Regions from separate parts of the Actinoplanes sp. NPDC051411 genome, predicted to be linked through region 2. Evidence: riboswitches for the same ligand, from Rfam matches in the RefSeq annotation. Region 2 holds a riboswitch; each other region holds the start of a gene.

Region 1 (6,921 bases), on a different contig from region 2:
CAGTGACGAGCCGCCGCCGTTCTGGGCGTTCGTCTGGGCGGGCGGACAGGCCCTCGCCCGTTACGTGCTCGATCATCCCGAGGTGGTGGCCGGGAAGCGGGTTCACGACCTGGCGACCGGTTCCGGTGTCGTGGCGATCGCGGCCGCCAAGGCCGGCGCCGCCGAGGTCAGTGTCAGCGACATCGATCCGGCCGCGGTCGCCGCCGCGATGCGCAACGCCGCGGCGAACGGCGTCGAGATCGTCGCGGGTGAGCCGGCGGCCGATGTGGTTCTGGCCGGCGACGTCTTCTACAGCCCCGCCGTCGCCCCTCGGATGACCGAGCGCCTGCGTAAAGCCCGGCGGGATTCTGCCGATGTGCTGGTTGGGGACCCCGGCCGGGGGTACTTCCCGGAACGCCTCTTCCAGCAGCTCACGGCGTACGTCGTGCCGGTGCCCGCGGCGCTGGAGGAGACCGGGTCGCTGGCGACCGGCGTGTGGCGGATGCGATGAGCGTCACGCTGCGGACAGCGGTCGCGAATTGGTTTCATCAAGCAAATACTTGTACGCTACAACCAACAATCCGCCGCCGACCGCGGCAGGCAAGAACGGCATTCAAAGTGCGCGAACCGGACGTCACCTACGGCACCGAGCGCCTGGCCGACGAAGTCATTCGATTCATCCGGCTGAGCCAGCGTGCCAAGAGCATGCTCAACACCGGAGACCTCGGTGCGGAGTTCTCCGCGCTGATGTTGCTGTTCCCGCTGCACGTGATGGGGCCCATGCGGGTCACCGACCTGGCCGATCTCAAGCAGGCCGACCCCTCCACGATCAGCCGGCAGGTCGCCCAGCTGGTCAAGGCGGGCCTGGCCCGCCGGGAGGCCGACCCCGTCGACGGACGGGCGTCCCGGCTGGCGGTGACCGAAACCGGCCTCGCCGCCTGCGAGAAGCTCCAGCACCTGCGCCTCGGCATGCTCAACGAGGCCCTCAGCCACTGGCCGGACGAGCGGATCGCCGCGTTCGCCGACCTCTTCGAACAATTCAACAGCTCGGTCGAGGCGCTGATACGCCATGAACCGGCCGCAACACCACCAGCACGGGAGATCGCGTGAGTAACCCCAAGACCACCGCACCGGCCACGGCCGGACCGCCCGCCGCCGGCCGGCCTTCCGCGGAGTTCACCCACCGCCAGATCCTCACCATCCTCGCCGGCCTGATGATGGGCATGTTCCTCGCCGCCCTCGACCAGACGATCATGGCGACGGCGACCCGGACGATCGCCGACGACCTGCACGGCTTCAACCTGCAGGCGTGGGCGACGACCGCCTTCCTCATCACCTCGACGATCTCCACGCCGCTCTACGGCAAGCTTTCCGACATCTACGGCCGCCGCGGCTTCTTCCTCTTCGCGATCACCATCTTCGTGGTCGGCTCGATGCTCTGCGGTCTCTCGCAGAACATGTACGAGCTGGCCGCCTTCCGCGCGATCCAGGGCATCGGCGCCGGCGGACTGATGTCGATGGCGCTGGCCATCATCGGCGACATCGTCCCGCCTCGTGAGCGGGCCAAATACCAGGGCCTCTTCCTCGCCGTGTTCGGCACCGCGAGCGTCATCGGCCCGCTGCTCGGCGGCTTCTTCGCCGGCCAGGACTCGATCATCGGCATCACCGGCTGGCGCTGGATCTTCTACCTGAACGTGCCGATCGGCGTCGCCGCCCTGGCGGTCGTGGCCAAGGTGCTGCACCTCCCGCACACCCGCACCGACCACCGCATCGACTGGCCGGGCGCGCTCGCCCTGATCGTCGGCCTGGTGCCGCTGCTGACCGTCGCCGAGCAGGGCCGCGAATGGGGCTGGGACTCGCCTCGCGCGTTCGCCTGCTACATCATCGGCGCGCTCGGCATCGTCGCGTTCGTCCTCGCCGAGCGGGCGTACGGCGACGAGGCGCTGCTGCCGCTGCGGCTCTTCAAGAACAAGACCGTCGCGGTCGGCTCGATCTCCAGCACGATCATCGGTATGGCCATGTTCGGCGGCCTGTTGACCGTCCCGCTGTACCTGCAGATCGTCAAGGGCTCGTCGGCCACCCAGGCCGGCCTGCAGATGATCCCGTTCGTGATCGGCATCATGGCCGGCTCGATCACCGCCGGCCAGCTGATCGCCCGCACCGGCCGCTACCGGATCTTCCCGATCATCGGCAGCGTGCTCATGGTCGCGGCGCTCGTGCTGTTCGCGACGATCGGCGCCGACACCCCGCTCTGGAAGACCATGCTGATCATGGTCGTGATGGGTCTCGGCCTGGGCGGCAACATGCAGCCGATGATCACGGCGGTGCAGAACGCGGTCTCCCCGCGGGAGATCGGCGTGGCCACCAGCTCGGTGACGTTCTTCCGCTCGATGGGCGGCACGCTCGGCACGGCGATCTTCCTGTCCGTGCTGTTCAACGTCGTCGGCGGCAAGGTCCTCTCGGCCTACACGAAGGCGGGGAGCGACCCGGCCTTCGTCAAGGCGTTCACCCCGGACCAGCAGCAGATCCTCGCGCAGGGGCAGAGCAGCGGCGGGCTGAACGACACCTCGTTCCTCGGCAAGCTCTCCGCGGTGGTCGCCCACCCGTTCAAGGTCGGCTTCTCCGACGGCATCCAGGTGGTCTTCATCCTGGCCGCCGCCGTCATGGTCGTCGGCCTGATCGTCGTGCTCTTCCTGCCCGAGATCCCGCTCTCGCAGCGCTCGGCCCAGCAGCAGCGGGCCGACGACGTGCTGGCCGCCGAAAACAGCATGGGCGTGCCGGGTGAGGTCGGCGCCGGCCCGCTCCCGGCCGGCGACCTCGACGAGGACGCCCCGGGCGATCCGGTTCCGGCCGGCAAGGACAACGGCTGAAAATCAAAAGTCAAAACCCGTGAGGGGTACGCGCGTCCGCCGGGCGCACGTGCCCCTCACGGCTTGCGCGCGACCGCGGCGATCAGCCGGTCGGCGACCGTGCGGCGGTCGAGGCCCAGCCGCTGGGCGGTGTCCTGCAGAAACGCGTACGCCTCCTGGACCCCGCAGTTGCGCTGGGCGATGATCACGCCGGCCGCGCGATCGACGGCGGCGCCCTCGACCAGCGCGTCCCGGCGGCGGATCTCGCCCAGCAGCACCTCGGCCTGGGTGGCCATCGCCATCGCGGTCAGCAGCATCGACGGCGAGATGGCGTCCGGCGCCTCGGCGTAGAGGCTCAGCGCGCCGACCGAGACCCGCTGCACGTCGATCGGGACCGCCACCACCGAGCGCACGCCGCTCTGCACGGCGGCCGGCACGAGGTCGGGCCAGCGCTCGTCGCCGGTCAGGTCGGGCGACGTGACGAGGGCCCGGGTGCGGGCGGCGTCGAACCCGGGGCCGCTGCCCACCGCGTACGCGATCTCGTCGACCTGTCGCCCCGCCGGGCCGTGCCCGGTGATCGTGGCCGGGCCACCCTCGCCGATCAGCGTGACCGAGCATCGGACCGCGCCCGGCACCGCGCCCACGCCGAAGGCCGCGAGCCGCTCGACCGCCTGAGCGAAGCTGTCCGAGCCGAGCAGGCGCGCCGTGAGTTCGTGCAGCAGTCCCGCGATCTCGACCGTGTGCGGGCCGCTCAGCTCGTCGGAACGCCCTCGCCCGTGACCGGGTGCGGGCGCGCGACGGAGCAGGCGCCGGGCGAGGCCGCGCTTGGGTGCCGAAATGCGGCGATTCTGGGCAGGCACGGGCTGGATCCTGCCATGCGGATCGACCGGCACGGAAGCCGCGTGCCCCTACTGGGCGGTCTGGTCCGAGGAGCGCTCCTCGTCGGGTTCCGGATGCTCCTCCCGCCGGTCGGAGTCGGCGAGGATCGCTTCCGCCTGCGCGTGCGGGTCGTCGCTGCCGACCACCTGCTCCTCGGGCAGCATCTCGGCGGCGCGCTGGTCGGTCCGGTCGTCAGTCATGGTGATCGACTACCCGGCGCGGGCCCCAGCCGAAACTCACCGAGCCCGAAACGGAGCCGGGCCCCGAAACGGAGCCGGGCCCCGAAAACCGAACCGGGCCCGGAAACCAGAGCAGGGCCCCCGGATTGCTCCGGAGGCCCTGCCTCACGAGGTGTCGGTGTGCATGTCGCCTCGCGGCGAAAGGCTCAACACGGCTCCAGCCGAACGGTAGTCCGTGAAGGCAAAATGGTGAGGCCCGGGGACACTGAACACACCGACATCTGCTCTCAACGGTCGGCCCTCGCCCACGATTCCGTTAGAGGTTGTGACGCCGGTCACTCACCCGGGGTCAGAAATCCTGGGTGAGGCGGTCCTGGTCGACCTCGCGGCCGGGGTGCCGGGCCATGTACTCGGTCTCCAGCTCGGCCGTGCGTTTGAAGTGGTTGGCCAGCGCGGCGTCGGGACCGTGCCGCAAAGTGCTCAGCCGGGTCCGATAGAGGCTGGACAGCTCGCGGAAGAGGTCCTCCTCGGCGAGCTCGGCCGGATCGATGCCGATCTCGAAGACATCGGCCTGCGTCGGATCAGTCATGGTCCTGCGGGTGCCCGCTCAGACGATCAGCAAACCCCCGCTTGTACGCTCAGAGGCATGAAAGGGCTGTGGACCCCCGCGTGGCTCGCGCGCCACCTCCTGGCCCTCGCCCTGGTCGCCGGTTTCCTCGCGCTGGGCTGGTGGCAGTTCGACCGCGCGGCCGGTGGCAACACCTTGAGCTGGGGCTACACGTTCGAGTGGCCGGTGTTCGCGGGTTTCGTGGTCTTCCTCTGGTTCCGCGAGGTTCAGGTGGCCCGCAAGCGACCTGAGGAGACGCCGGTCAAACCGGAAGCACCAGCCGAGAAGCTCCCAGGCGCGCCTGTTACGGTCGGCCGGCCGGTGCGGGTCCCGGTCCGGGCCGCCGCAGCCGAGGACGACCCCGAGCTCGACGCCTACAACGACTACCTGGCCTGGCTGGCGGCGCATCCCGGCGCCCGGCCGGGCGACTATCCCGGCCCGCGACGGGCCGAGCAAGCACAGTGAGGACCGGAAAAGTGCACGGAGCCCTCGTTCGTTACCGGATCATCGCCTGGATCGTCGGCACCGGCCTGCTCGTGCTGGTGCTCGTCGGCATGCCCTTGAAGTACGCCGGAGGCAACGAGACGGTCGTCGCGATCGTCGGCCCGGCCCACGGCTTCCTTTTCATGGTCTACCTGGCCCTCACCTTCGATCTCGCGCGCCGGCTTCACTGGCCGTTCCTGCGGATGATTCTGGTGATGGCGGCCGGCACCATTCCGTTCCTCTCGTTCTGGACCGAGCGGAAGGTGACGCGTGATTGGGCGCGTACTGAGAATGACGACGCCGGTCTGGCAAAAAGTCCGGTTTGAGCCTACAGTTCTACGGGTTGCTCATGTCGAATGACAATGTGTTATCGGGATCATCGACACATACCGGTCTATTGACATAATTCACTCGGATAGCACTTGATTTTGAATTTCCCATCGATAGGTTGGTGCGGTTGGTTCGGTCCGCAGCCACACCCTCCGGTGGCGCCGGCCAACGCTGCCGAATCATCACGGCGTGTTTGGCGCTCTCCCCCGGGCGTTGCAGTGAACGCGTCGTGGCGAGCCGGGGAACCGTGTTCGTTGGGGTGAATCCGCGTCAGCGGTAGGGCCTTCTTCCCGCCCGAATCCGTCAGCTAACCCGGTAGGCGGCCGAGCGGAAGAAAGGCCACTACACCAGTGCCACACCCCCGCACGAGGCTGAGAGCGCTCGTGGTCGCGGTGACGGCATTCGCGGTCACCCTGACCGGTGCCCAAGCCGCACACGCGAGCCCCTCGACAAGCGATCTGACCAAGCAGATCGACGCGCAGTCCAAGCAGCTCGAGGTTGTCGTCGAGTCGTACAACGCGATGAACATCAGCCTCCAGAAGACGCAGTCCGATCTGAAGAAGCTCGAAGCCTCGCTGGCCCCGGCGAAGGCGACCCTGCAGACCGCGAGCGCGCAGGTCGGCACGATCGCCACCACTGCATACGTGCAGGGCCGCGTCGGACCGATGAGCGCGCTGATCGACGGCAACAGCGGCGATCTCATGGCGAAGATGGGCTTCCTCGATCAGATCCAGCAGTCCAACCAGCGCGACATCGACAACTTCACCCTGACGACCCAGACCTTCGCCCAGCGTCAGTCCGAGTTGAAGTCGACTCAGGCCAAGCAGGCGGCGCAGCTGTCCGAGATCAAGGCCCGCAAGGCCAAGATCGAAAAGGACATCAAGTCGCTCAAGGCGAAGCGCACCCAGGCGTACGGCAGCCCGACGCAGGCGGGCCACGCGTACACCGGCAAGATCCCGAGCATCTCGGGTGACGCCGGCGTCGCGGTCCGGTACGCGTTCAACGCCATCGGTTCCTCGTACGTGTTCGGTGCCGACGGCCCCGGGTCGTACGACTGTTCCGGTCTGACCATGGCCTCGTGGAAGGCGGCGGGGCACTCGCTGCCGCACAACGCGGCCGCCCAGTGGGGTCAGGTGGCGCACATCAGCCGCAGCGACCTCAAGGCCGGCGACCTGGTCTTCTACAACAGCCTCGCGCACGTCGGCATCTACGTCGGCAACAACCAGATCATCGACGCGCCACGCGAGGGTGAACCGGTCGACGAACGCTCGATCAACCGTGGCATGCCGATCTACGGCTACGGTCGCGTGACCTGATCAGATCCGCACAGCACGAAGGCCGGTACCCCTCGGGGTACCGGCCTTTTACGTCGGGGGATGAGCGAATTTCTTAAGCGGCCTGCAGGCCCTCGGCCCGGGCGAGCTCACGCAGCCGGCCCAGCGCCTGGATCTCCAGCTGGCGGATGCGCTCGCGGCTGAGCGAGAAGCGCGAGGCCACCTCGGTCAGCGAGTGCTCCCGGCCGTCCTCGAGGCCGTAGCGGGCCCGCATGATGCCGGCCGAACGGTCGTCGAGGTGGTTGAGCAGGCCCTCGATGCGCTGCCGCTCCAGTGCGGTC
Region 2 (6,921 bases):
GGCTGGTGGCCGGGCGGCGCGGTGGCCTCCGATCCGTCGGTGCCCATCGCCAGGGCGAGCAGCGACGAGGTTCCCAGGACGGTGGTGTCGACGCGAAAGATACGCATGCCGGGCTCCGAGGGGTCGCGGGTCGTGGCCCTACTTTCGGTAAGGGAAGGGGGAGCTGCAGATCTTTCGGTGGTGCTAGTCGGTTGGCGAGGCGCGCAGCGCGCCGATCACCGCGGCCTGGAGCCTCTCCAGGTAGCCGTCGGGCAGCGGGGTGCGCGCGACCGCCAGGCGCCAGTAGAGCGGGCCCAGCATCAGGTCGACGGCGACCTCCGGATCGGTGCCCTCGGGCAGCTCACCGCGCCGCACCGCCTGGCCGACCAGCTTTTCGCCGACCGCCTGCTGGTGGGTGCGCAGCGCCTTTTGGAGGGTTTCGGCGATCTGCGGGTTTCGTGCCGCCTCGGCCATCAGGTCGGGAATGATCTGCGAAGCGATCCGGTGCTGGAGCGCACGGCTTACGATCATCGTCAGCAGCTCGAGGTCGTCGGCGAAACTGCCGGTGTCGGGCAGCGGGACGGCGCGGCCGGCCACGTCGGAGACGATTTCGAGCACCATCTCGAGCTTGTTGCTCCACCGGCGGTAGATCGCGGTCTTCCCGACCCCGGCCCGGCGCGCGACCGCCTCGATGGACAGTCGGCCGTAGCCCACCTCGGCCAGCTCGTTCATCACGGCGTTTCGGATCGCCGCGGTGATGTCTCCTCGGAGCACCGCCGCGCCGGCGGGTGCACGCTTCCCTGTCGCCACACGATCACTATACGCCAGGACGTAACGGTTGCGTTCCGCCGTTCGGTCGGTTAGCCTTCGGCACGTCGATACGCCTGCGTTTCATCGGCAGGGCACCGCGATCGGCTGTCATGCTGCTTCGGCTGTCATGCTGCTCTAGTGTTCCCGCGACGAAAGCCTGGGTCCGACACCCCCATCGGTCCGACGAGATCGGAGCACCACCCCATGTCTCAGACGGCGGTCGCCGATTCCGAAACCGGGTTGCCGCTCAAAGAGCTAGCCCGGCGGAACGGTCTGAGCTCGGCCGGCCGGATGCCGAGCGTCTTCGAGTACGCGAAGCAGGTCTGGTCGTACCGTCATTTCATCGCCGCGTTCGCCCGTGCGAGGACGATCGCCACCCTCGGCGAGACGCGCCTCGGAATGATCTGGCAGGTCCTGACCCCGGTCTTCAACGCCGGCGTCTACTACGTGATCTTCGGCGTCATCATCAATACGCGGCGCAGCCAGTCGAACTTCATCACCTACCTGTGCATCGGCGTCTTCCTGTTCGGCTTCACCCAGACGGTGGTGCAGAACGGCGTGATGGCGATCACCGGCAACCTGGGCCTGATCCGGGCACTGCACTTCCCCCGGGCGAGCCTGCCCGTCGCGGTCACCCTGATCGAGATCCGCAACATGGTCGCGTCGCTCAGCGTCCTGCTCGCCATCGTCCTGATCAGCGGCGAGCCGATCCGGTGGCAGTGGCTGCTGATGTTGCCGCTGTTCGCCCTGCAGTCGCTGTTCAACGCCGGCCTGGCGCTGTTCGTCGCCCGGCTGGGCACCAAGGTGCACGACATCCGGCAGCTGATTCCGTTCATCATGCGGTTCTGGCTGTACGGCTCGGCCGTGATCTACCCGGTCACCAACTTCACCCACCGGTTCCACGACTGGAAGATCTGGGTCATCAAGGCCAACCCCCTGCTGGTCTTCATCGAGCTGGGCCGGCACGCCCTGATGAAGGACGTCGAGCTGGTCGGGCCGCCGGTCGAGTTGTGGATCGAAGCGATCGCCTGGACCGTGCTGGTCGTCGTCGTCGGCTACCTGTACTTCCGGCGCGGAGAGAAGGGCTACGGACGTGGCTGACAAGCGCATCCCCACCGTCATCTCGGACGACGCGCACATCGTCTACCGCATCCACGGCGCCTCGGCGGCCGGTGCCAACAGCCCGCTGGCCAGCTTCAAGCGCATCATCACCAAGAAGGACGCGGCGTCGGTCCGCGAGGTGCACGCGGTCAAGGGTGTGAGCTTCGTGGCCTACCGCGGCGAGGCGGTCGGCCTGATCGGCAGCAACGGCTCCGGCAAGTCGACGCTGCTGCGGGCGATCGCCGGCCTGCTGCCGGTCGAGCGCGGCGGCGGCATCTACGCGGCCGGCCAGCCGTCCCTGCTGGGCGTGAACGCGGCCCTGATGAACGACCTGTCCGGCGAGAAGAACGTCGAGCTGGGCTGCCTCGCCATGGGCATGAGCCCGGCCGAGGTCAAGGAGCGCACCGCCGACATCATCGAGTTCTCCGGCATCAACGAGCGGGGCGACTTCAGCTCGCTGCCGATGAAGACGTACTCGTCCGGCATGGCGGCCCGGCTCCGCTTCTCGATCGCCGCGGCCAAGAAGCACGACGTGCTGCTGATCGACGAGGCGCTGGCGACCGGTGACGCGAAGTTCCGCAAGCGGAGCGAGGCGCGGGTGCGCGAGCTGCGCCAGGAGGCCGGCACGGTCTTCCTGGTCAGCCACAGCGAGCAGTCGATCCGCGACACCTGCGAGCGGACCATCTGGCTCGAGTCGGGCGTGATCCGGGCCGACGGCCCGACCGAGGAGATCCTCCGGATGTACGAGGAGTTCAGCAACAAGTGAGCGAAAGGCCGGCCCCGGCGGGCCGGCCTTCTTCGTTCATCTCACCGAGAGATGTACGTGGTTCTCGTGCTCGCTCGACGGGTCGCCGTTCCCCTTCGTGTACGCCTTCCAGCCACTACTAGGCAGCCAGATGCGCCGGAACCAGATCACGTAGAGGACGCCCAGCTCGTCCGAGTTGTTGATGAAGTAGTTGGCCAGCCGGTTGCCGTAGTCCTTGCTGGACCCCGTCGCGACCCCGCCGAAGCCGCCCTTGTCGGCCGCGAAGTCGCACGCCCGGCCCTTCGGGTGCTCGCCGCTGTCCTGGTGCCGGAAGCAGGCCACGTAGTGCGTGAACCCGTCCGACTTGGCCTGCTGCAGGGCGTGCAGCATGCGCGCCGTGATGCAGCCGTCGGTGGTCGGGTCGTTGACCGTGCAGCCCTCGGGTGACAGCGACCCGTCCCCGTTCCGCTTGACCGGGGTCGCTTTGGCACTGCCGCCTCCGTCACCCGGCTGCGGGGCGTTCTGCCCGGCGTCGGCCGTCTTGAGCGCCGCCTCGGCCTGCGCCTTGCGGGCCGCCATCACGGCCACCTGCTTCTGCTGGTCGCGTACGGTCGCATCGATCGCCGCCTTGGCGGCGGCCTGGGTCTGCCGGGCGGTCCGCAGGTCGTCCATCGCCTTCTGCTGGCGGGCGGCCACGGTCTGCAGGACCTCGGCCCGGTCGAGGAACCCGGCCGAGGAGTCGGAGGTGAGCAGCGCGCTCATCGGCCCGAGCCGGCCGGCTCGGTACGACTCCTGGACGACCTGGTCGAACGCGGCCTGCCGGGGCGCCATCTGAGCGTCGATCCGCTGGAGCTGGGTGGCCAGGTCGGTCTGCTTCTTCTTGGATCCGGCCAGTTTGTCCTTGGCGTCGAGGTAGCCGCGGGAGGCCGCGTCGAGCTGCTGGGTCAGCGACTTCGAGCCGCCCTCGCCGTCGTCGCCGGACGATCCGGGAGCGGCCCGGGCGGGCGAGGCCAGTCCGGCCGCCGCGACCAGCGCGACCAGCACCGCGGCCCCAGCCTTCTGCAGCACAGTTCTTCGCAGCACAGTTTTCTGCCGCACAGTTTTCTGCCACACAGGGCATTCCTTCCATAGCGCCGGCCGGGTTAGCTGACGGGTTCGGGACGGAAGAAATCCCTACCGCGGCGAAGCGGATTCACCCCAGGATGGAACGTGGTTCCCCGGCTCACCCTGGCGGGTGATTAGGCGGTGGCCCCGATAAGGGACCGCGGCCGACCATACCGGAAGGTATCGATTGATCGACAGTTTTGATACGCAGAGCTATTCGACAATCACGCATGGTCGAACGATTACTTTTCGTCGCCATCCGGTAACTGGTTTTATGCTTTTCGAAGGCTGAAGCATTCTCGCTGCTCGGGTAAACTTCCGGCCGGATCTGCGACACGGCCCCACCCCCGAGGCACCGGCAGACCACCGCCCAATCGCCCGCCAGGGCGAGCCGGGGACCCAAGTTCGTTGGGGTGCATCCGCTTACAAGAGCGGTAGGGATCGCTTCCATCCTGAACCCGTCAGCTAACTCGGTAGGCGGTCCATCCGGAAGGACTTGCATGACCGTCAGACGCCGCCGGTGGCTGCATATCGCGCTGGCGCCGCTAGTCGTGGCTGCCACGCTGACCGCTGTAACGGCCCCCGCGCAGGCCGCGCCCGGCTCCGGCTCCTCGTCGTCGTCGTCGACCGCTCCGGACGAGAAGGGCGGCGACGAGCTCTCCGACAACTCGACGCTCAACGACGTCCTGGAGAGCACCAACCGGAAGTACGTGCAGGCCAAGGCCCAGGTCGCCACGTCGACCACGCAGCAGAAGGCGCTGGCCACCCAGATCAAGGACGCCGAGGCCAAGCGCGACGCCCTCACCCCCGAGGTCGCGTCGATCGCCGCCGAGCAATACGAAACCGGCCGCCTCAGCGCGTCCCGCTTCCTGCTCGGCGCCGACGACTCGGACGACTTCCTCTCCAAGGCGGTCTCGCTCGAGGAGATCAACGCGCTGCACGACCGGAAACTGCACGACCTCGACCAGGCGATCGACGCGGTCAACGCCAAGAAGGCGGCCCTCGACGCCGAGGTCAAGGCGCAGCAGACCAACCTGCTGGCGATGAAGAAGCAGAAGGAGTCGGCCGACAAGGCGCTCGCGCTGCTCGGCGGCGAGAGCCTGACCGGCGGCTTCGTGGTCGCCAAGTCACCGGTCGCCGCGCCCGCCCCGCGCAACGCCCAGGGCGGCTTCTCGCCCGAAGCGTGCACTGTGGACGACCCGACCACCAACGGCTGCATCACGCCGCGCATGCTCCACCTCTACAAGGAGGTGAAGAAGGCGGGCTTCAATCGGTTCGTCGGCTGCCATCGCGACGGCGGGCCGTTCGAGCATCCCAAGGGCCGGGCCTGCGACTGGTCATTGCAGAAGAGCGGCTTCTCGGTCGCGCACAACGCCGACATGAAGAATTACGGCAACAACGTGATGGCGTTCCTGGTGCGCAACGCCGACCGCCTCGGCATCTACTACGTGATCTGGTATGCGCAGATCTGGTTCCCGGCGACCGGCTGGCACGCCTATCACGGTGTGAGCAATCACAAGGACCACGTACACGTGTCCGTGCTTTAGCAAAAGGGCCCCGCATTCGCGGGGCCCTTTCCACTCAGTTCGTGCTGCTGGTGGCCCGGCGTACCGGAGCCCGGCCGTGCGGCTGGGTCGGCGCCGGTCCGACCGGCGGGGCCGGGGGAATCGGCACCGAGACCGGCTTGACCTGGGTCACCTCGATCTCCTTGCCGTGGTGGACCAGCGTCAGCCGGGCCGCCCCGCCGCCGTTGCGCAGCGAATAGGTGACCTCGTCGGCGGAGACGTCGACCCGCAACCGCAGCCCGTGCCAGAGCATCGAGAACTCGAGATTGGTGATGCGGCTGGGCAGCCGGGGCGCGAACGACAGCTGGCCGTTGAAGTCACGCATGCCGCCGAGGCCGGCGATCAGCGAGATCCAGGTGCCGGCCAGCGACGCGACGTGCACGCCGTCCCGGGCGTTCTGGTGCAGGTCGTGCAGGTCCATCAGGGCGGCCTCGCCCAGATAGTCGTGCGCCAGCTCGAGGTGACCGACCTCGGCCGCCAGCACCGCCTGGACGCAGGCCGAGAGCGAGGAGTCCCGCACCGTGCGCGCGTCGTAGTAGGCGAAGTTGCGCGCCTTCTCCTCCGGCGTGAACGCGTCGCCCCGGATGTACATCGCCATGACCAGGTCGGCCTGCTTGACCACCTGCTTGCGGTACAGGTCGAAGTACGGGTAGTTGAGCAGCAGCGGGTAGGCCTCGGGGGGCGTGTTCTCGAAGTCCCACTCCTGCAGCCGGGTGAAGCCCTGCGACTGCTGGTGCACCCCGAGCTCCCGGTCGTACGGGATGTGCACGGCGGCCGCCGCGTCCCGCCAGGAGGCCATCTCCTCGTCGTCGATCCCGAACTTGTGGGCCAGGTCGGGGTGACGCTTGGCCGCCTCGACCGCGGCGAACATGTTCTGCTGCGCCATCAGGTTGGTGTAGATGTTGTCGTCGACCACCGCGGTGTATTCGTCGGGGCCGGTGACGCCGTCGATGTGGAAGCGGCCGTGCCGGTCGTGGTGACCCAGCGAGCGCCACAGCCGGGCGGTCTCGACCAGCAGTTCCAGGCCGGCCTCGCGCTCGAAGTCGTAGTCGCCGGTGGCCTGCACGTAGCGGCGGACCGCGTCGGCGATGTCGGCGCCGATGTGGAAGCCCGCGGTGCCGGCCGGCCAGTAGGCCGAGCACTCCTCCCCGCGGATGGTCCGCCACGGGAAGGCGGCACCCTGCAGGCCGAGCGTCTGGGCCCGCTCCCGGGCCAGGTCGAGGGTGGAGTGACGCCAGCGCAGCACGTCGGCGGCGGCCGACGGCTGGGTGTAGGTCAAAGCCGGCAGCACGAACGTCTCGGCGTCCCAGAACGTGTGGCCGTCGTAGCCGGGACCGGTCAGCCCCTTCGAGCCGACCGGGCGCTGCTCGGCCCGGGCACCCGCCTGCAGCGTGTGGAACAGGCCGAAGCGGACGGCCTGCTGCACCTCGGGGTCGCCCTCGACCTTGACGTCGGAGTGGTCCCAGAACGCGTCCAGGTATTCCCGCTGGGCCTCCAGGAGTCCCTCCCAGCCGTCGAGCCGGGCGCTGGCCAGCGCCGCGCCGACCTGGTCACGCACGGCGGGCAACGAGCGGTTGCTCGACCAGCCGTACGCCGCGAGCTTGACCACCCGCAGTT
Region 3 (6,921 bases), on a different contig from region 2:
TGCTCCGGAACATCACCGGCCAGCCCGACCAGCGCGATGTCATGCAATGAGGTCCGCACACCGGCCACCAACTGGTCGGAATTGTCCTCGGCGAGCTCCAGTTCGATCGCCGGATGCTCGCGGTGAAACGCGGCCAGCGCGGCGAACAGCGGCTTCACCTCACAGCCGATGACCATGCCGACCGTCAGGTGGCCGCGCACCAGCCCCTGCACCTGGTCGACGGTCTGCCGGAGGCCGGCCACGGCGTCGAGCGCGGCCTTCGCGTACGGCAAAGCCTCGCGTCCCGCCTCGGTGAGGCGGGCGGTGCGCCCGGACCGGTCGAAGAGCTCCGCCCCGAGTTCCCTTTCCAGGGCCCTGACCTGCGCACTAACGCCGGACTGGCTGATGTGCACGCGGGCCGCGGCGCGGGTGAAGTTGGCCTCGTCGGCGACCGCGGCGAAGTATTGGAGCTGGCGCAGTTCCATAACTGGGGATTCTAGTTACGACAACAACCATCTGTTGGACTACTGGCTCGCGCCCCGGCAGGGTGGGGCCATGAGCGAACACGAGAAGGCAATGACGCCCGAAGACCTGACCCGCCTGTTCGTCGAGCGGGCCAACGCCAAAGATGCGGAGGGCCTGGCTCGGCTCTATGAAGAAGACGCGGTCATGGCCTATCCGCCCGGCCGCCAGACCGTCGGCCGCTCCGCGATCGAAAAGCTGTGGGCCGAGCTGCTCCCCAAGATGCCGCAGTTCACGCCCGAGCAGCCGCTGCCCACGCTGATCAGCGGCGACCTGGCGCTGACCTCGACGCCACCCCGCGACGGCGCGGGCGCCCGCGCCCAGGTGGTGCGCCGCCAGCCCGACGGCTCGTGGCTGCGGGTGCTCGATCAGCCCGAGTTCGTCACACCGGCGTCGCGCTGATCGCTTCTCGAGTCGTCCAGTGCGTGGTGGCGCAGCGTGCGGTTGTGGCGAGCCTGGTTGCGTAATGCGCGGTGGTGCCGGGCCGGTGGTGCCGGGCGTGATTGGGCCGGGCGTGATTGGGCCGGGCGTGATTGGGCCGGGCGTGATTGGGCCGAGCGTGATTGGGCTGAGCGCGGTTGGGCTGAGCGTGACTGGGCCGAGCGCGGTTGGGCCGAGCGCGGTTGGGCCGAGCGCGGTTGGGCCGAGCGCGGTTGGTACTGCGCGGTGGTGCCGAGCGCGGTTGGGTCGGGCGTGATTGGGCCGAGCGAGTCGGGCAGTGCGGGTCGGGCAGTGCGCGGTCGGGCCGAGCGAGGTTGGGCAGTGCGCGGTGGCGCTGAACGTGGTTGTGCCGAGGGTGAGTTTGGCCGAGCGCGGTCGCGAAAGGCGTGGCGCCCAGGCCGGCGATCTCGCGAAGGCTTGATCGTTGGCCTGGGAGCCGGCGTCGGCGCTTAGCGCGACACGACGATGTGCTGCTGTGGTGGTGCCGATCGGGGGGAATGGCACCACCACAGCGCACTCGCCACCGTGGCCTCTGTGGACATGGGATCACCCGGGGGCATGGCTTGACCCATGGCTCACCGTGCTTCGCACGGAACGGGGCCGGAGTGGCTGATCACCGGGGATGGGGCACCCGGGGGTTGGTGCGGTGGAATTTTCTAGCTCACAGCGGGCCGGCTCAAGGTGGGCCGGCTCACACCGGGCTGGCTCAAGGCGGGCCAGCTCAAAGTCGCCAGCTCAGAGCGGGCAGCTCAGAGCGGGCAGCTCAGAGCGCGATCCGCTGACCGGGGAAGATCAGGTTCGGGTCGCTGATGATGCCGGTGTTGAGCGAGGCCAGGGCGTGCCAGCCGCCCTTGACCTGGTAGCGCGTCGCGATGGCCGACAGGGTGTCGCCCGAACGCACCACATAGGTCTTGCCGGTCGCCTTGACCGACGCCGACCGCACGACCCGGCTGGTGGTGGTCGCCTTGTGGTGGGTGGTCCTCGACGACTTGTGGGTCACCGACTTCGAGGTGTGGCTCGCCTTGTGGGTCGCCTTGTGACTCGACTTGCTGCTGTGCGAACCGCTGGTGTTGCTGCCCGAGTAGTGCTTGGTCGAGCCGCCCTTCCTGCCGCACACGGGCCAGGCACCGATGCCCTGGCCGCGCAGAACCTTCTCGGCGATCGCGATCTGCTCGGACCGGCTCGCCTTGTTGGCCGTGCTGGCATACTTCGTGCCGCCGTACGCCTTCCAGGTGCCCTTGGTGAACTGCAGGCCACCGTAGAAGCCGTTGCCCGTGTTGATGCTCCAGTTGCCACCGGACTCGCACTGCGCGATCGCGTCCCAGTTCACACTGGACGCCTGCGCCGCGGAGGCCGGGCCGAGCAGGGCGGCTGTGCCCGCCACGCCCGCGGCGGTGAGGCCGAGGGCAATTCGGGCATGCTTACGGATCTGTGCCATGACAGAGAAACCTCCACGCCTGCGAGGTGAGCTGTCGGGTTCGGGCTGAGGTGCCCGGCCGCGCATGGCGGCTTCACCCCGAGGCGCGCAGCAGCGCGCCGAGGAACTTTTGGGTCCCCCGCTCCATGCCTTGGGTTAAGTTCCGTCGGGCGGCGGCAAGGACTCGGCGTTCCGCCCACGGTGTCCACGTTGGCGGACCGACCGAACCTAGCCGGGCCGATTCGGCGATCGCCAAGGTCTAGTGACGTTGTTCTCAGTAATTGCCCTATTTGATCTTTCTTTAGGACGAGTATGACCGATATGCGACGCGATTAAATTACTGGTCGGTAACCATCCGCTCCGTGGCCCCCTGGTCTGATGCAGAATCGGCAACCATGACCCAGCCCACACGCGAGTACGACGTCGTCGTCTACGGCGCGACCGGTTTCGCCGGCGCCCTCGTCGCCCGCCACCTGGCCGCGCACGCCCCCGCCGGCGCTCGTCTCGCGCTGGCCGGCCGCTCCGAGACGAAGCTCACTCGAATTCGGGCCGAGTTGGGCGTCGACTGGCCGATCGTGGTCGCCGACGCCTCCGACGAACCCGCTCTGGCCCGGCTCGCCGCCTCCACCCGGGTGGTCGTCACGACGGTCGGGCCGTACCTGAAATATGGCCGCGCCCTCGTCGCGGCCTGCGCCGCCGCGGGCACCGACTACGCCGACCTGACCGGTGAGGTGCTCTTCGTCCGCGACAGCATCGACGCCAACCACGACCTGGCCCGCCGCACCGGCGCCCGCATCGTGCACGCCTGCGGCTTCGACTCGATTCCCTCCGACATCGGCGTCCACGTCCTCGACCGGCAGGTCAAGGCCGACCAGGCGGGCGATCTGACCACCACCACCCTGGTCGTGACCAGCCTCCGCGGCGGCATGAGCGGTGGCACCATCGGCACCATCCGCAACCAGGCGGAGGAGCTGAAGAAGGACCGCGCGCGGCGCCGCATCGCGGCGAGTCCCTATTCGCTGAGCCCCGACCGCGCCGCGGAGCCCGACCTGGGCCGCCAGTCCGACATGCTCACCGTGCCCGGCGCGGAGGTCGATCCGTCCCTGCGCGGCAGCCTCGCCCCGTTCTTCATGGCCTCGTTCAACACCCGGATCGTGCGCCGCTCGAATGCCCTGCGGGGCTGGTCGTACGGCCGTGCGTTCCGCTACCGCGAGACGATGAGCGTCGGCACTTCCCCGCTTTCGCCGCTGCTGGCCGGGGCTTTGAAGCTGGGCCTCGGCGCCGCCATGGTCGGCCTGGCCGTGACGCCGCCGGCCATCCTCGACCGGATCCTGCCCGATCCGGGCACCGGCCCGAGCGAACGCACCCGCGCGTCGGGCCACTTCACGGTCGACGTCTTCACCGTCACGACGACGGGCGTGCGCTACCGGTCCCGGGTCCGGGCCCAGGGCGATCCCGGTTACGCCGCGACCGCGGTCATGCTGGGCGAGTCGGCGCTGGCGCTGGCCTTCGACCGAGACGCGCTGCCGCCGTCCGAGGGCGGAGTGCTGACCCCGGCCACCGCGATGGGCGATGCGCTGGTCGACCGCTTGCGCGGAGCCGGCCTGACCATAACCGCCACCCGCGCCGGCTGACCGAGCGTCGGCTGACCGAGCGCCGGCTGACCGAGCGGGTGCCCGCCCGCCGGACAAGGCCGGAGTCCCGTTTTCCCGGCCTTGTCCGGAACACAGGCGTACCTGATCAACGTGAGACTGCCCGACGAGTGCGCGCGTCAAACGTCAGCGGGCGAGCAGGTGGCCGGCGATCCACGTCAGGTGCTCGGCCAGTTCGTCCGGGTCCTCGGCCATGCCGCGGGAGATCCAGTCGATGATGACCTCGCTGATCCCGGCGATCAGGGCCAGCAGCGTGCGCTCCAGCCGCCGCTTGTCGGTCGTCGTCCCGACGAACCGGTTGACCAGCGGCGCGAAGTGCTGGGCGTCCTCCCGCAGTACGCCTCGGCGGCGGGTCTCCATCCGCGGCGCGTTGACGTAGATCACCCGGGCCCGTTCCGGATCTTCGACCAGCTTGGCGATCAGTGTCCGCATCATCGGCCGCAGGAATTCCTCGGCCGTCGCCGCCTGGCGTGGGGCCGCGCCCGCGACCTGGGCGAGCAGCCAGTGGTTCTGCTCGCGGTGCACGATCAGCAGCAGATCTTCCCGGTCGGTGAAGTGCTCGTAGAAGTAGCGCTTGGAGACCCTCGCCCCCGCGCAGACGTCGGCGACCGTGACCTGCTCATAGTCGCGGGTGCCGAACAGGTGGACCGCCGCCGTCACGATCCGCGTCCGCCGGTCGCTGGCGCGTTCCTGCCGGGATCGGCCGCCGTAGTTCTCGCCGCGACGCGCTGGACCGCCTCGGCGCGGCGCAACCGCCGTCCGCTCTTCCACGCCCCCACCGTAGGCCCTCCGCGTCGACTACTCATAAGCAGCGCCGAAAAGCCCAGGTGATCAAGCCTCTCGACGGTCCACGTTGGTCTGTTCGATCGGCCCGCCTTGCTGCCTCTACGCCCCCACTGTCCCGCACGCAACACCTTCACAACCCTCTCGCTACTGGCCGGAACCACCCCTTTACCGGCACGATTCACTGGTGACCGCGAGCCGCCTTCCCTACCCGCTCACTCTGACGGGAGGCGGCATCGTCCTGCGCGAGTGGCGTTCGGACGACCTCGACGACCTGGTCGTGATGCTCGACGACCCCGACATCGCCCGCTGGACGCCGATGCCGTCACCGTTCGACGTCGAGGCCGGCATCGCCTATCTCAAACGCGCCTACCAGGGCCGCACCACCGGCCAGCGCATCCAGCTCGCGATCACCACCAACGGCAACCTGCCCCTCGGCGAGGTCCTGCTCTTCGGCGTCGACCTCGGCCTCAAGGAGGCCGAGCTCGGCTATCTGGTCGGTGCGCCGCATCGGCGCCGGGGGCTCGCGGCGGGTGCGTTGTCACTGCTTTCGGCGTACGCCCAAGGCACGCTGAAGTTGTCCCGCCTCCTTCTGCGGATCGATCCGGGTAATTTCGGGAGCACCGCCGTGGCCCGTCACTGCGGTTTCCGCCTGACCGGTGAGCCGCCGATCCTGCAGGAGGGCCCGTACGGTCCGACCAGCCTGGACACCTGGGAACTGGTCGAGGGCCGGGCCGGCTCCCGGATGGAACGGCTGAGAAATGTCGCAGCCCGGCGGTACGGTCGTCGCACCTAGTTTTCGAGAGGTGGCTCGATGGCCGACCGCGCCCAGGTGATGGCATTCCGCGTGGCCGCGCACGGCCTGGCCAAGCGTGGCCGGGCCAAGCCGGCCGACCTCGACGTGCTCGATCTCGGCGTGCAGGAATACATGCCGGGTTCCCTCCAGGTCGCCCTGGCCGCGCGCACCACGGCCGACTTCGACGACGACCGGCTGCTCATGGTCTGGGCGGCCCGCGGCGCCCCGCACCTGCATCGTCGCCGTGACCTTCCGGCCCTGGTCCAGCAGCTGTGGCCGCTCACCGACGCCGACGCGGCCGCCCGCATCAAGAGCGGTCAGATGCCCGACGCGGGCAAGCTCGGCATCGAGGCGTTCCGGGTCACCGCGGCCGCGTTCCGCGAGGTGCTGACCCGTTCGATGGCCCGGGGCGAGGTGAGCACCCAGGTCAGCAAGCGGGTGCCCAGACAGCTGACCTATGAGTGCCGTTCCTGCAAGGCCCGGCACATCGGCGGCAACATCTGGCAGGTGGCCGGCCTGGCCGGCGGTGTCGAGGTCGAGTCCCGCGGCCGCGAGGCGACGCTCGGCCCGATCCCCGGCGCCCCCCCGATCCCTTCCGCAAACGAGGGCATGGCCGACCTCATCGCGACATACCTGCGGTTTCTCGGCCCCGCCACCCCGGCCGAGGTGGCGAAATATGTGGGCACCACGACCGCCGAGATCAAGCGGGTCTGGCCCGCCGACCTGGCCGAGGTCACCGTCGACGGCAAGAAGGGCTGGTTGCCGGCGTCCGCGGTCAAGAAGTTCGAGTCGCCCCCGACTCCGGAGAGCGTCCGCCTCCTCCCCGGCATGGATCCTCTTCTCCAGGCCCGTGACCGCGATCTGCTGGTGCCCGGCCGCGACCGGCAGAAGGAGGTCTGGCGCATCCTCGGCAACCCGGGCGTCGTCCTGGCCGACGGCGAGATCGTCGGCGTGTGGCGGGCCAAGCTGGTGGCCCGCAAGCGCGTCGACCTGACGGTGACCCCGTTCGGCCCGCTGACCCCACCCCAGCGCGCCGACATCGAGGAGGAGTCCATGCACGTGGCCCGCGCCCGCGGTGTTCCGTCCGCCACCGTCACCTTCGAATAGGCTGTCCGGCATGACTCAGGTGCTCGGAGTGCTGGCCGTTGCGGTCGGCCTGGTCATCGTGCTCGCGCCGTTCGTGCTGCTGGCCCGGCGTTTGCGGCGTGGCGGTTCCGGCGCCCGGCTGATGGGCCCGCTCGACGAGATCTACAACGTGGGCGCGCTCAAGACTCGGCAGCAACAGCAGGTGCAGGAATATCTCGCGGCCCCGCGCCGGTCGGCCGACGATC
Region 4 (6,921 bases), on a different contig from region 2:
AAGGCGGCGAAGGTGGCGCCGATCGCGGCGACCAGCCAGACCTCGTTGCCGTCCCAGAACGGGCCGATGGTCTGCACGGCGGCGCCGCGTTCGTGGTCGTCGTGGCCGAGCAGCGGGCCGAGCAGGCCGACGCCGAAGTCGAAGCCTTCGAGGACGAAGAACAGCACCCAGGCGAGGACGACGACCGAGAACCAGAAGGTGATCACAGCGGCTCCTCAGTAGGTTACGGACATTTCGGGTTCATCGACCGCCGCGGGCGCGGGTGACAGGGGCTGCCGTGACAGGTGCCGCACGAGGCGGAACCAGACGACCGCGACGATGCCGTAGACGACGGTGAAGCCGGCCAGCGACGCGAGCACCTCGGAGCTGGTCAGGCCCGGGGAGATGCCGTCCGCGACCTTGGAGATCCCGAAGGCGATCCAGGGCTGCCGCGCGGTCTCGGTGAAGATCCAGCCGATCGTGTTGCCGGCCGCCGGCAGGATCGGGATCAACGGCAACCAGCGCAGGAGCCAGCCGGGAGCCTCCCGCTCCCGGCGGGTCCGCCACAGGAAGTACGCGGCGACGAGCGCGGCCAGCATGCCCACGCCGATCATCAGCCGGAACGACCAGAACGCGACCGGGATCATCGGGACGTAGTTGCCGGGGCCGTACTGGGCGGCGTACTGGGCCTGGAGTTCGTCGATGCCCTGCACGGTCGCGCCGGGTGAGCCCTTGGCCAGGATCGACAGCAGGCCGGGGATGTCGAGCGCGAAGGACGGCAGCGGCTTCCCGGTCGTCACCAGCGAGAAGGGCGCGCCGGACGTGGTCGTGTAGAGCGCCTCGGCGGCGGCCATCTTCATCGGCTGCACCTGCGTGATGACCTTGCCGAGGTGGTCGCCGGTCAGCGCGGTCGCCGCCCCGCCGGCCAGCATCAGCCAGGCGCCGAGCCGGGACAGGGGCCGGAAGCCGGGGTCGGCCGCGCGGCGCCAGACCGCGATCGCCAGCAGCAGCGCCCCGCCGATCATCGCCGCGCCGCTGAGGGTGTGCGGGAAGGCGGCCAGGTTGACCTTGTTGAGCAGGAGTTCGCGGAACGAGGTCAGGTGGGCCCGGCCGGTCACCGGGTCGAGCGAGTACGCGACCGGGTTCTGCATGAAGCTGTTGCCGGCCAGGATGATGAACGCGCTGAGCACCGTGCCGAGCGAGACGATCACGATGGTCGCGGCGTGGGCGAGGCGGGGCAGCCGGTCCCACCCGAAGTACCAGAGCGCGAGGAACGTGGCCTCGAGGAAGAACGCGAGCATGCCCTCGATGGCCAGGGTCGGGCCGAACACGTCGCCGTAGAACCTGGCGAACGCGCTCCACCCCATGCCGAACTGGAATTCCTGCACGAGGCCGGTGACGACGCCGACCGCGAACGTGACGATGAGCAGTTTGCCGACGAATCTGGTCAGGTTCTTCCACAGGTCGCGCCGGGTGCGCAGCCAGGTGATCTCGAGGCCGGCGGCGACCGCGGCCAGGCTGATCGACATCGGCACGAAGAAGTAGTGGTAGATCGTCACCACCGCGAACTGCAGTCGCGTCAGGTCGAGTACGTCCATGCGATGAGCCCCCTCTACGACATTCCGTAGTAGATACTACGACGTGTAGTACGACGCCGTGCAGTAGACTCGGTCACATGGCCCAGAGGAACGGTCTAGGCGACCTGGAACGCGAGGTCATGGCGCAGTTGTGGGCGGCGACCGGACCCATGACCGTGCGGCAGGTGCACGAGCGGCTGAGCAGAGACCGCGACCTGGCGTACACGACCGTGATGACCGTGCTCGACCGCCTGGCCAAGAAGGACGTGGTCACCCGCCAGAAGGCGGATCGCGCCTATCTGTACGCCCCGGCGCAGTCCCGCGAGGAGATGACCGCCGCGGTCATGCTCGACGCCCTGACGACGAGCGGCGATCAGGACGCGGCCCTGGCGTACTTCGTCGGCCGGTTGCCCCCGGAGGCGCTGGCCGCCGCGATCGAGGCGGCGAAGAGCCAGAACCGGTGACCGCGCTACTGCTCGGCGCGCTCGGGCTGACCCTGTCGCTGCTCGTGCCCGGCCCGCTCGCCCGGTCACGCTGGCCCGACCGGGCGCCGCGCGCCGCCGTACTGCTCTGGCAGGCGATCACCCTGGCCGCCGTGCTGAGCGCGCTCGGCGTGGTGCTCGCCGTGCCGGAGGAGCTCACCCGGGCGTACGGCTCCCGCAAGCCGGTCGTGGCCGGCGCCCTCCTCGTCGCCCTGGCCGTCGCCGCGCTCATCGTCGCCCGGCTGCTGATCTCGCTCTGGGGGGTCACCCGGCGGTCGCGGGCCCGGCGGGAGCGCCACCGGCTGCTGGTCGACCTTCTCGACCGGGCCGAGCGGCGCCACGAGATCGGACCGGATCACCTGCGGGTGCTCGAGGGCGCGCTCCCGCTGGCCTACTGCGTGCCCGGGCGCGAGCCACGGGTCGTGCTCAGCGACGGGGTGCTGCGGGTGCTCGACCGGGCGCAGGTCGACGCGGTCCTCGCGCACGAGCAGACCCATCTGCGGCACCGCCACGACGTGGTGATGGAGTCGTTCACCGCCTTCTATCGCGCGGTGCCCGGGGTGTTGCGGAGCCGGGTGCCTCTGGACGCCGTACACCTGCTGTTGGAGATGGTGGCCGACGATGCCGCGCGGCGCGTCGCCGGGCCCGGGCCCCTCTCGGCCGCGCTGGAAAGGCTGACCGACGCGGTCCCGCTCACGGAGGACGCCGAGCCGGACGCGTGGGGTGACGCGCGTCGCAGGAGGCTGGACCGGCTGGCCGCGCCGCGCCCCGAGTCGCCCGGCCTGAGCCTTGTCGCGGGACTAGGGGCGGTGTCCCTGCTGGTGCTACCCACCGTCATCCTGGTCGTGCCCTGGCTCGACCGCGCGCTGGAGCAGTGGCCGTTCTAGGCACTCTGCGTAACCGGTGGTATGCAGGCAGTTTCCCAGCCGCGTCGGCTTCAGTTAAGGCAATGATCGGGAGTACGGTGGTCCCCGGTTCGGCAGCCCCCCATCGTCCATCCGGCCGATCTGACGGACCACCGCCTAATCGTCGTTGTTGTCTGGCGAACCGGGGACCCGAGCAGTTGGGGTGAAGCCGTGCACTTTCGCGGCCGGGCGCGCTTCCCGCTCGAACCCGTCAGCTAACCCGGTCGGCGGCATGAGGGAAGAAAGGACAACGCACGTAACGTGAAACGGAACGGGGCGCGCCGCGCCGGAATGCTGCGCAGCCTGCTCTGCCTCGTCGCCGCGGCCGGCGTAGTTGTCACCGCACCGGCCACCGCGGCACTCGCGACACCCTCGCCGTCCAGTGTCGAGGCACAGATCGACACCCAGTGGAATCAGCTCGAGCCGATCATCGAAGATTACAACGATGTGCACAGCAAGTTGATCAAGAACCAGGCTCAGCTGAAGAAACTGTCCAACCAGCTCACCCCGCTCCAGGTCCGGGTGGATGTCGCCCTGTCCTCGGTTCGCGGCCTGGCCACTGACGCGTACAAGCAAGGTTCGCCGAGCGCGATCAGTGCCATGTTGATGAGCGGGTCGACGAACCAGCTGACCGACAAGCTGGGTCTTCTCGACCAGCTTGCGCGGCACCAGCAGGCACAGATCGCCGGCGTTGCCAAGCTGCGCGACCAGTACGCCAAATCCAAGCAGGACCTTCAGCTTCTGACCGATTCCATCGCCGCCCGCGATGCCGATCTGGCCCAGAAGAAGAAGGCCATCAATGTGAAGATCGATGCGCTGCAGAAGCTGCGCATCAAGGCGTACGGGGCGACCGGTGGAGACGACGGACCCTTGAGGATCGGGCCCTGCCCGGTCACCTACAACAATGACGCGGGCGGTAAGGCGGCGCGCAAGGCGTGCTCGCTGATCGGCAAGCCGTACGTCTTCGGGTCTGACGGCCCTAACACGTACGACTGCTCCGGCCTGACGAAAGAGGCGTGGGCGACCGTCGGCGTGACTCTCGACCACTACACGAAAGACCAGTGGAACGAGGGCAAGTCGGTGAGCCGGGGCGACCTTCAACCGGGCGATCTGGTGTTCTTCTTCCCCGGTTCGTTGCACCACGTGGCCATCTATATCGGTGGTGGCGAAGTGGTGCATGCTCCGCACACGGGTGACCATGTGCGGATGGCGGTGATGGACAAGGTGGGTCCGATCGCTGGTTACCGGCGTCCGGGCTGACCCTCGTCGAGGCAGAAGCAGTTCTGAAGGGGGCCACCGCAGTCGGTGGCCCCCTTCATGCTGCTATCCGTCTTTCATCCGTCGACCCGGTGGGACGACCAGAACGAGGTCAGGTCGGTCGGGCCGGCCGCGGCCTGGGCGGCGGCCTTGAAGTCGGCGACCGTCGAGACGCCGTACCAGTGCGCGGCGGCGTACGACTTGAGCAGGTTGGTCATCGCGGTCGTGCCGATCAGGCGCCGCAGGTCGTGCAGCGTGCACTTGCCGTAGCCGTAGACCACGGTGCTGTAGCGGCTCGAGTGGGCGTCCCAGTAGGCCATCGAGTTGGTCAGCCGCTCGGCGCTCGACTGCCACGTGATCCCGCAGCCGGAGCCGGTCTTGTTGAAGTACAGGTCGGTGGCGTAGTCGGTGAAGCCCTCGTCCAGCCACGGCGTGGTGTACTCGTCGTCCCCGACGATGCCGTAGAACCACTGGTGGCCCAGTTCGTGGGCGAGCGCGGTCGAACTGACCACGTCGAGCACGAATCCCGGATATTCCATGCCGCCGAACCAGAACCCGTTGTCCAGGACCACGTCGGCCTCGGCGTACGGATAGGCGCCGAACCGCCCGGAGTGGGCGTCGAGCGCCGATGTCGCCGTGCTCAGCATCGAACTCGCGTTTCCGGCGCTGACCGAGCTCACCCGGTAGACGTTGACCTTGACGCCGCCGGCCGTGGTCCCGGAGGTCTTCACGAACGGCCCGGCCGCCCAGGCGAACTCCCGCACCTGCTTGCCGACCGCGGTGGTGATCGTGCGGCCGCTGGTGCCGGCCCGGTCGGTCGAGGACCCGGTCGCGGGCACCGCCATCGAGCTCGGGTGGTCCAGCGTGACCGTGTAGTCGCTGGACAGCGCGTAGAACGACTCGCCGTTGTTCGTGTACGGGTCGAGGTGCCAGCCGGCCGCGTCGCGGATCGCGAGCACCGGCAGCGCGTTGCCGATGAAGTAGTAGCCGCCGTCGTGCCCGAACCGGTCGACCCCCGCGGTGACGACGATCGACAGGTCGAAGCCGATGCTGCCGGTTCCGCCCTGCGGCACTGCCGCCGGGAGCGTGATCTTCAGGGCGGTGCAATTGACGGTCAGTGCCGAGGCGGTGCCGCCGGTCACGTTGGTGACGGTGACCGGGGTGGACGGGCAGGAGCCGTGCGCGTTGTCCCAGAGCCGCAGGTAGACCTCGGTGAGCGGGGTCGCCGAGGCGTTGCTGAAGGTGACGCTCTCGTGGCCGGTCCAGGTGCCGCCGGTGGTGTTGCTGGTCAGGTTGACCGTGTAGGCCGGGGTCGCCGGCGTGCGGGTGGAGTCGGTCGCGGCCGCTCGCGCCGGGGTGGCCGGCGCCGCCAGCATGGTGCCGGCGAGGGCGAGCAGAGCCGGTAACGCTCGTCTAATCATTCGACGAGCATGGATGTCTCAATCGTCGCCGGGCAACGGGGGAATCCCTTGTCGGTGATGGTCGAGCAGCTTGCCGAGCAGGGTGGCGAGCGCACGCCTCTCGGCCTCGTCGAGCGGCTCCAGCAACGCGTCCTGGACCTCCTGGGCGCTGCGCGCGAGCTGGGCGGAACGCTTACGGCCGGCCGCGGTCACGCTGATCACGTTGCGCCGGCGGTCGGCCGGGTCGGGCGCGCGGGCGACGAAACCCCCCTCTTCGAGCTCGTTCAGCGCGGCGACCATGTCGCTCAGGTGGATTCCCGTACGCCGTCCGAGCGCGGCCTGGCTCGCCGGGCCTTCCTCGATCAGTGAAGCGAGCAGCCGGTAGTGGTAGCCGCGGGCGCCGACCCGCGCGAATCCGTCGGTGACCAGGCGGTGGGCGTGGGCGGCGGTCTGGGTGAGCAGCCAGCTCGGTAGGGGATCCACGTGGCCAGAATAACATTTGCCGGTCAAACGTTAATGCGACTAACGTTAGCCGCATGAACGAATTCCGATACCGCGTCTCCCCGTCCGACCTCGACGACCTCAAGCTCCGGCTCGACCGCACCCGCTGGCCCGACGAACTCCCGGACGTCGGGTGGTCGTACGGCATCCCGGTCGAGCGGGTCCGGGCGCTCGCCGGCCTCTGGCCCGGCGTCGCCGCCTCCTTCGCCGCCGACGGCTTCGTGACCACGATCGACGGGCAGAACGTGTACTTCGAGCACTTCCGCGCCCCCGACCCGGACGCGCTGCCACTGATCCTCACCCACGGCTGGCCCGGCTCGACGGCCGAGTTCCGGCACCTCATCCCGCTGCTCCGGGAGCGGTTCCACCTGGTGATCCCGGCGCTACCGGGCTTCGGCCTCTCCGGCCCGACCACCGCGACCGGGTGGGGCCAGGAGCGGGTCGCGCGGGCCTGGGCCACGCTGATGGACCGCCTCGGCTATTCGCGTTACGGCGCCCACGGCGGCGACTGGGGCTCCGGCATCTCCCGGCTGCTCGGCGCGGTGGCGCCCGACCGCGTCGTCGGCGTGCACGTCAACTATCTGCCGACGCGGGGCGCGCCCGACGGCCTGTCCGAGCCGGATCGGGCCCGCCTCGAGCGCACACTGGCGCTGGCCGGCACCCGGCATCCACACCAGTGGCAGTTCCTGACCGCGCCGCAGACCATCGCGTACGCGCTGAACGACTCGCCGGCCGGGCTGCTGGCCTACCTGGGGGAGAAGTTCACGATCTGGGCCGACCCGGCCACGCCGGTGTCCGACCAGGACATCCTCGCCGACGT

Evidence for each region. A riboswitch is a leader RNA that binds a small molecule or an ion and turns the genes downstream of it on or off. The one in region 2 is predicted to bind cyclic di-AMP.
Region 1: another riboswitch for cyclic di-AMP. It lies ahead of AB0M88_RS31000 (NlpC/P60 family protein); the one in region 2 lies ahead of AB0M88_RS12695 (hypothetical protein).
Region 3: another riboswitch for cyclic di-AMP. It lies ahead of AB0M88_RS24145 (transglycosylase family protein); the one in region 2 lies ahead of AB0M88_RS12695 (hypothetical protein).
Region 4: another riboswitch for cyclic di-AMP. It lies ahead of AB0M88_RS38650 (NlpC/P60 family protein); the one in region 2 lies ahead of AB0M88_RS12695 (hypothetical protein).

What each region holds. Positions count from the first base shown of each region.
Region 1 is NZ_JBFBAD010000064.1:45,395-52,315, reverse strand. Features, by position in the region: gene AB0M88_RS31040 (50S ribosomal protein L11 methyltransferase) at 1-490, shown strand, start outside; gene AB0M88_RS31035 (MarR family winged helix-turn-helix transcriptional regulator) at 487-1,089, shown strand; gene AB0M88_RS31030 (MDR family MFS transporter) at 1,086-2,849, shown strand; gene AB0M88_RS31025 (GAF and ANTAR domain-containing protein) at 2,906-3,688, opposite strand; gene AB0M88_RS31020 (hypothetical protein) at 3,737-3,907, opposite strand; gene AB0M88_RS31015 (DUF6158 family protein) at 4,236-4,475, opposite strand; gene AB0M88_RS31010 (hypothetical protein) at 4,533-4,958, shown strand; gene AB0M88_RS31005 (DUF3817 domain-containing protein) at 4,970-5,302, shown strand; cyclic di-AMP (ydaO/yuaA leader) riboswitch at 5,522-5,641, shown strand; gene AB0M88_RS31000 (NlpC/P60 family protein) at 5,699-6,622, shown strand; gene AB0M88_RS30995 (sigma-70 family RNA polymerase sigma factor) at 6,696-6,921, opposite strand, start outside.
Region 2 is NZ_JBFBAD010000018.1:28,723-35,643, reverse strand. Features, by position in the region: gene AB0M88_RS12720 (Atu4866 domain-containing protein) at 1-107, opposite strand, end outside; gene AB0M88_RS12715 (TetR/AcrR family transcriptional regulator) at 184-789, opposite strand; gene AB0M88_RS12710 (ABC transporter permease) at 994-1,890, shown strand; gene AB0M88_RS12705 (ABC transporter ATP-binding protein) at 1,883-2,656, shown strand; gene AB0M88_RS12700 (hypothetical protein) at 2,693-3,748, opposite strand; cyclic di-AMP (ydaO/yuaA leader) riboswitch at 3,752-3,890, opposite strand; cyclic di-AMP (ydaO/yuaA leader) riboswitch at 4,097-4,234, shown strand; gene AB0M88_RS12695 (hypothetical protein) at 4,240-5,286, shown strand; gene AB0M88_RS12690 (glycoside hydrolase family 65 protein) at 5,321-6,921, opposite strand, start outside.
Region 3 is NZ_JBFBAD010000044.1:617-7,537, reverse strand. Features, by position in the region: gene AB0M88_RS24155 (LysR family transcriptional regulator) at 1-464, opposite strand, end outside; gene AB0M88_RS24150 (nuclear transport factor 2 family protein) at 556-903, shown strand; gene AB0M88_RS24145 (transglycosylase family protein) at 1,706-2,380, opposite strand; cyclic di-AMP (ydaO/yuaA leader) riboswitch at 2,387-2,527, opposite strand; gene AB0M88_RS24140 (saccharopine dehydrogenase NADP-binding domain-containing protein) at 2,755-3,993, shown strand; gene AB0M88_RS24135 (TetR/AcrR family transcriptional regulator) at 4,138-4,782, opposite strand; gene AB0M88_RS24130 (GNAT family N-acetyltransferase) at 4,982-5,590, shown strand; gene AB0M88_RS24125 (crosslink repair DNA glycosylase YcaQ family protein) at 5,609-6,697, shown strand; gene AB0M88_RS24120 (hypothetical protein) at 6,708-6,921, shown strand, end outside.
Region 4 is NZ_JBFBAD010000100.1:6,329-13,249, forward strand. Features, by position in the region: gene cydB (cytochrome d ubiquinol oxidase subunit II) at 1-206, opposite strand, end outside; gene AB0M88_RS38635 (cytochrome ubiquinol oxidase subunit I) at 216-1,577, opposite strand; gene AB0M88_RS38640 (BlaI/MecI/CopY family transcriptional regulator) at 1,655-2,020, shown strand; gene AB0M88_RS38645 (M56 family metallopeptidase) at 2,017-2,925, shown strand; cyclic di-AMP (ydaO/yuaA leader) riboswitch at 3,048-3,189, shown strand; gene AB0M88_RS38650 (NlpC/P60 family protein) at 3,205-4,203, shown strand; gene AB0M88_RS38655 (M1 family metallopeptidase) at 4,278-5,621, opposite strand; gene AB0M88_RS38660 (MarR family transcriptional regulator) at 5,640-6,083, opposite strand; gene AB0M88_RS38665 (epoxide hydrolase family protein) at 6,137-6,921, shown strand, end outside.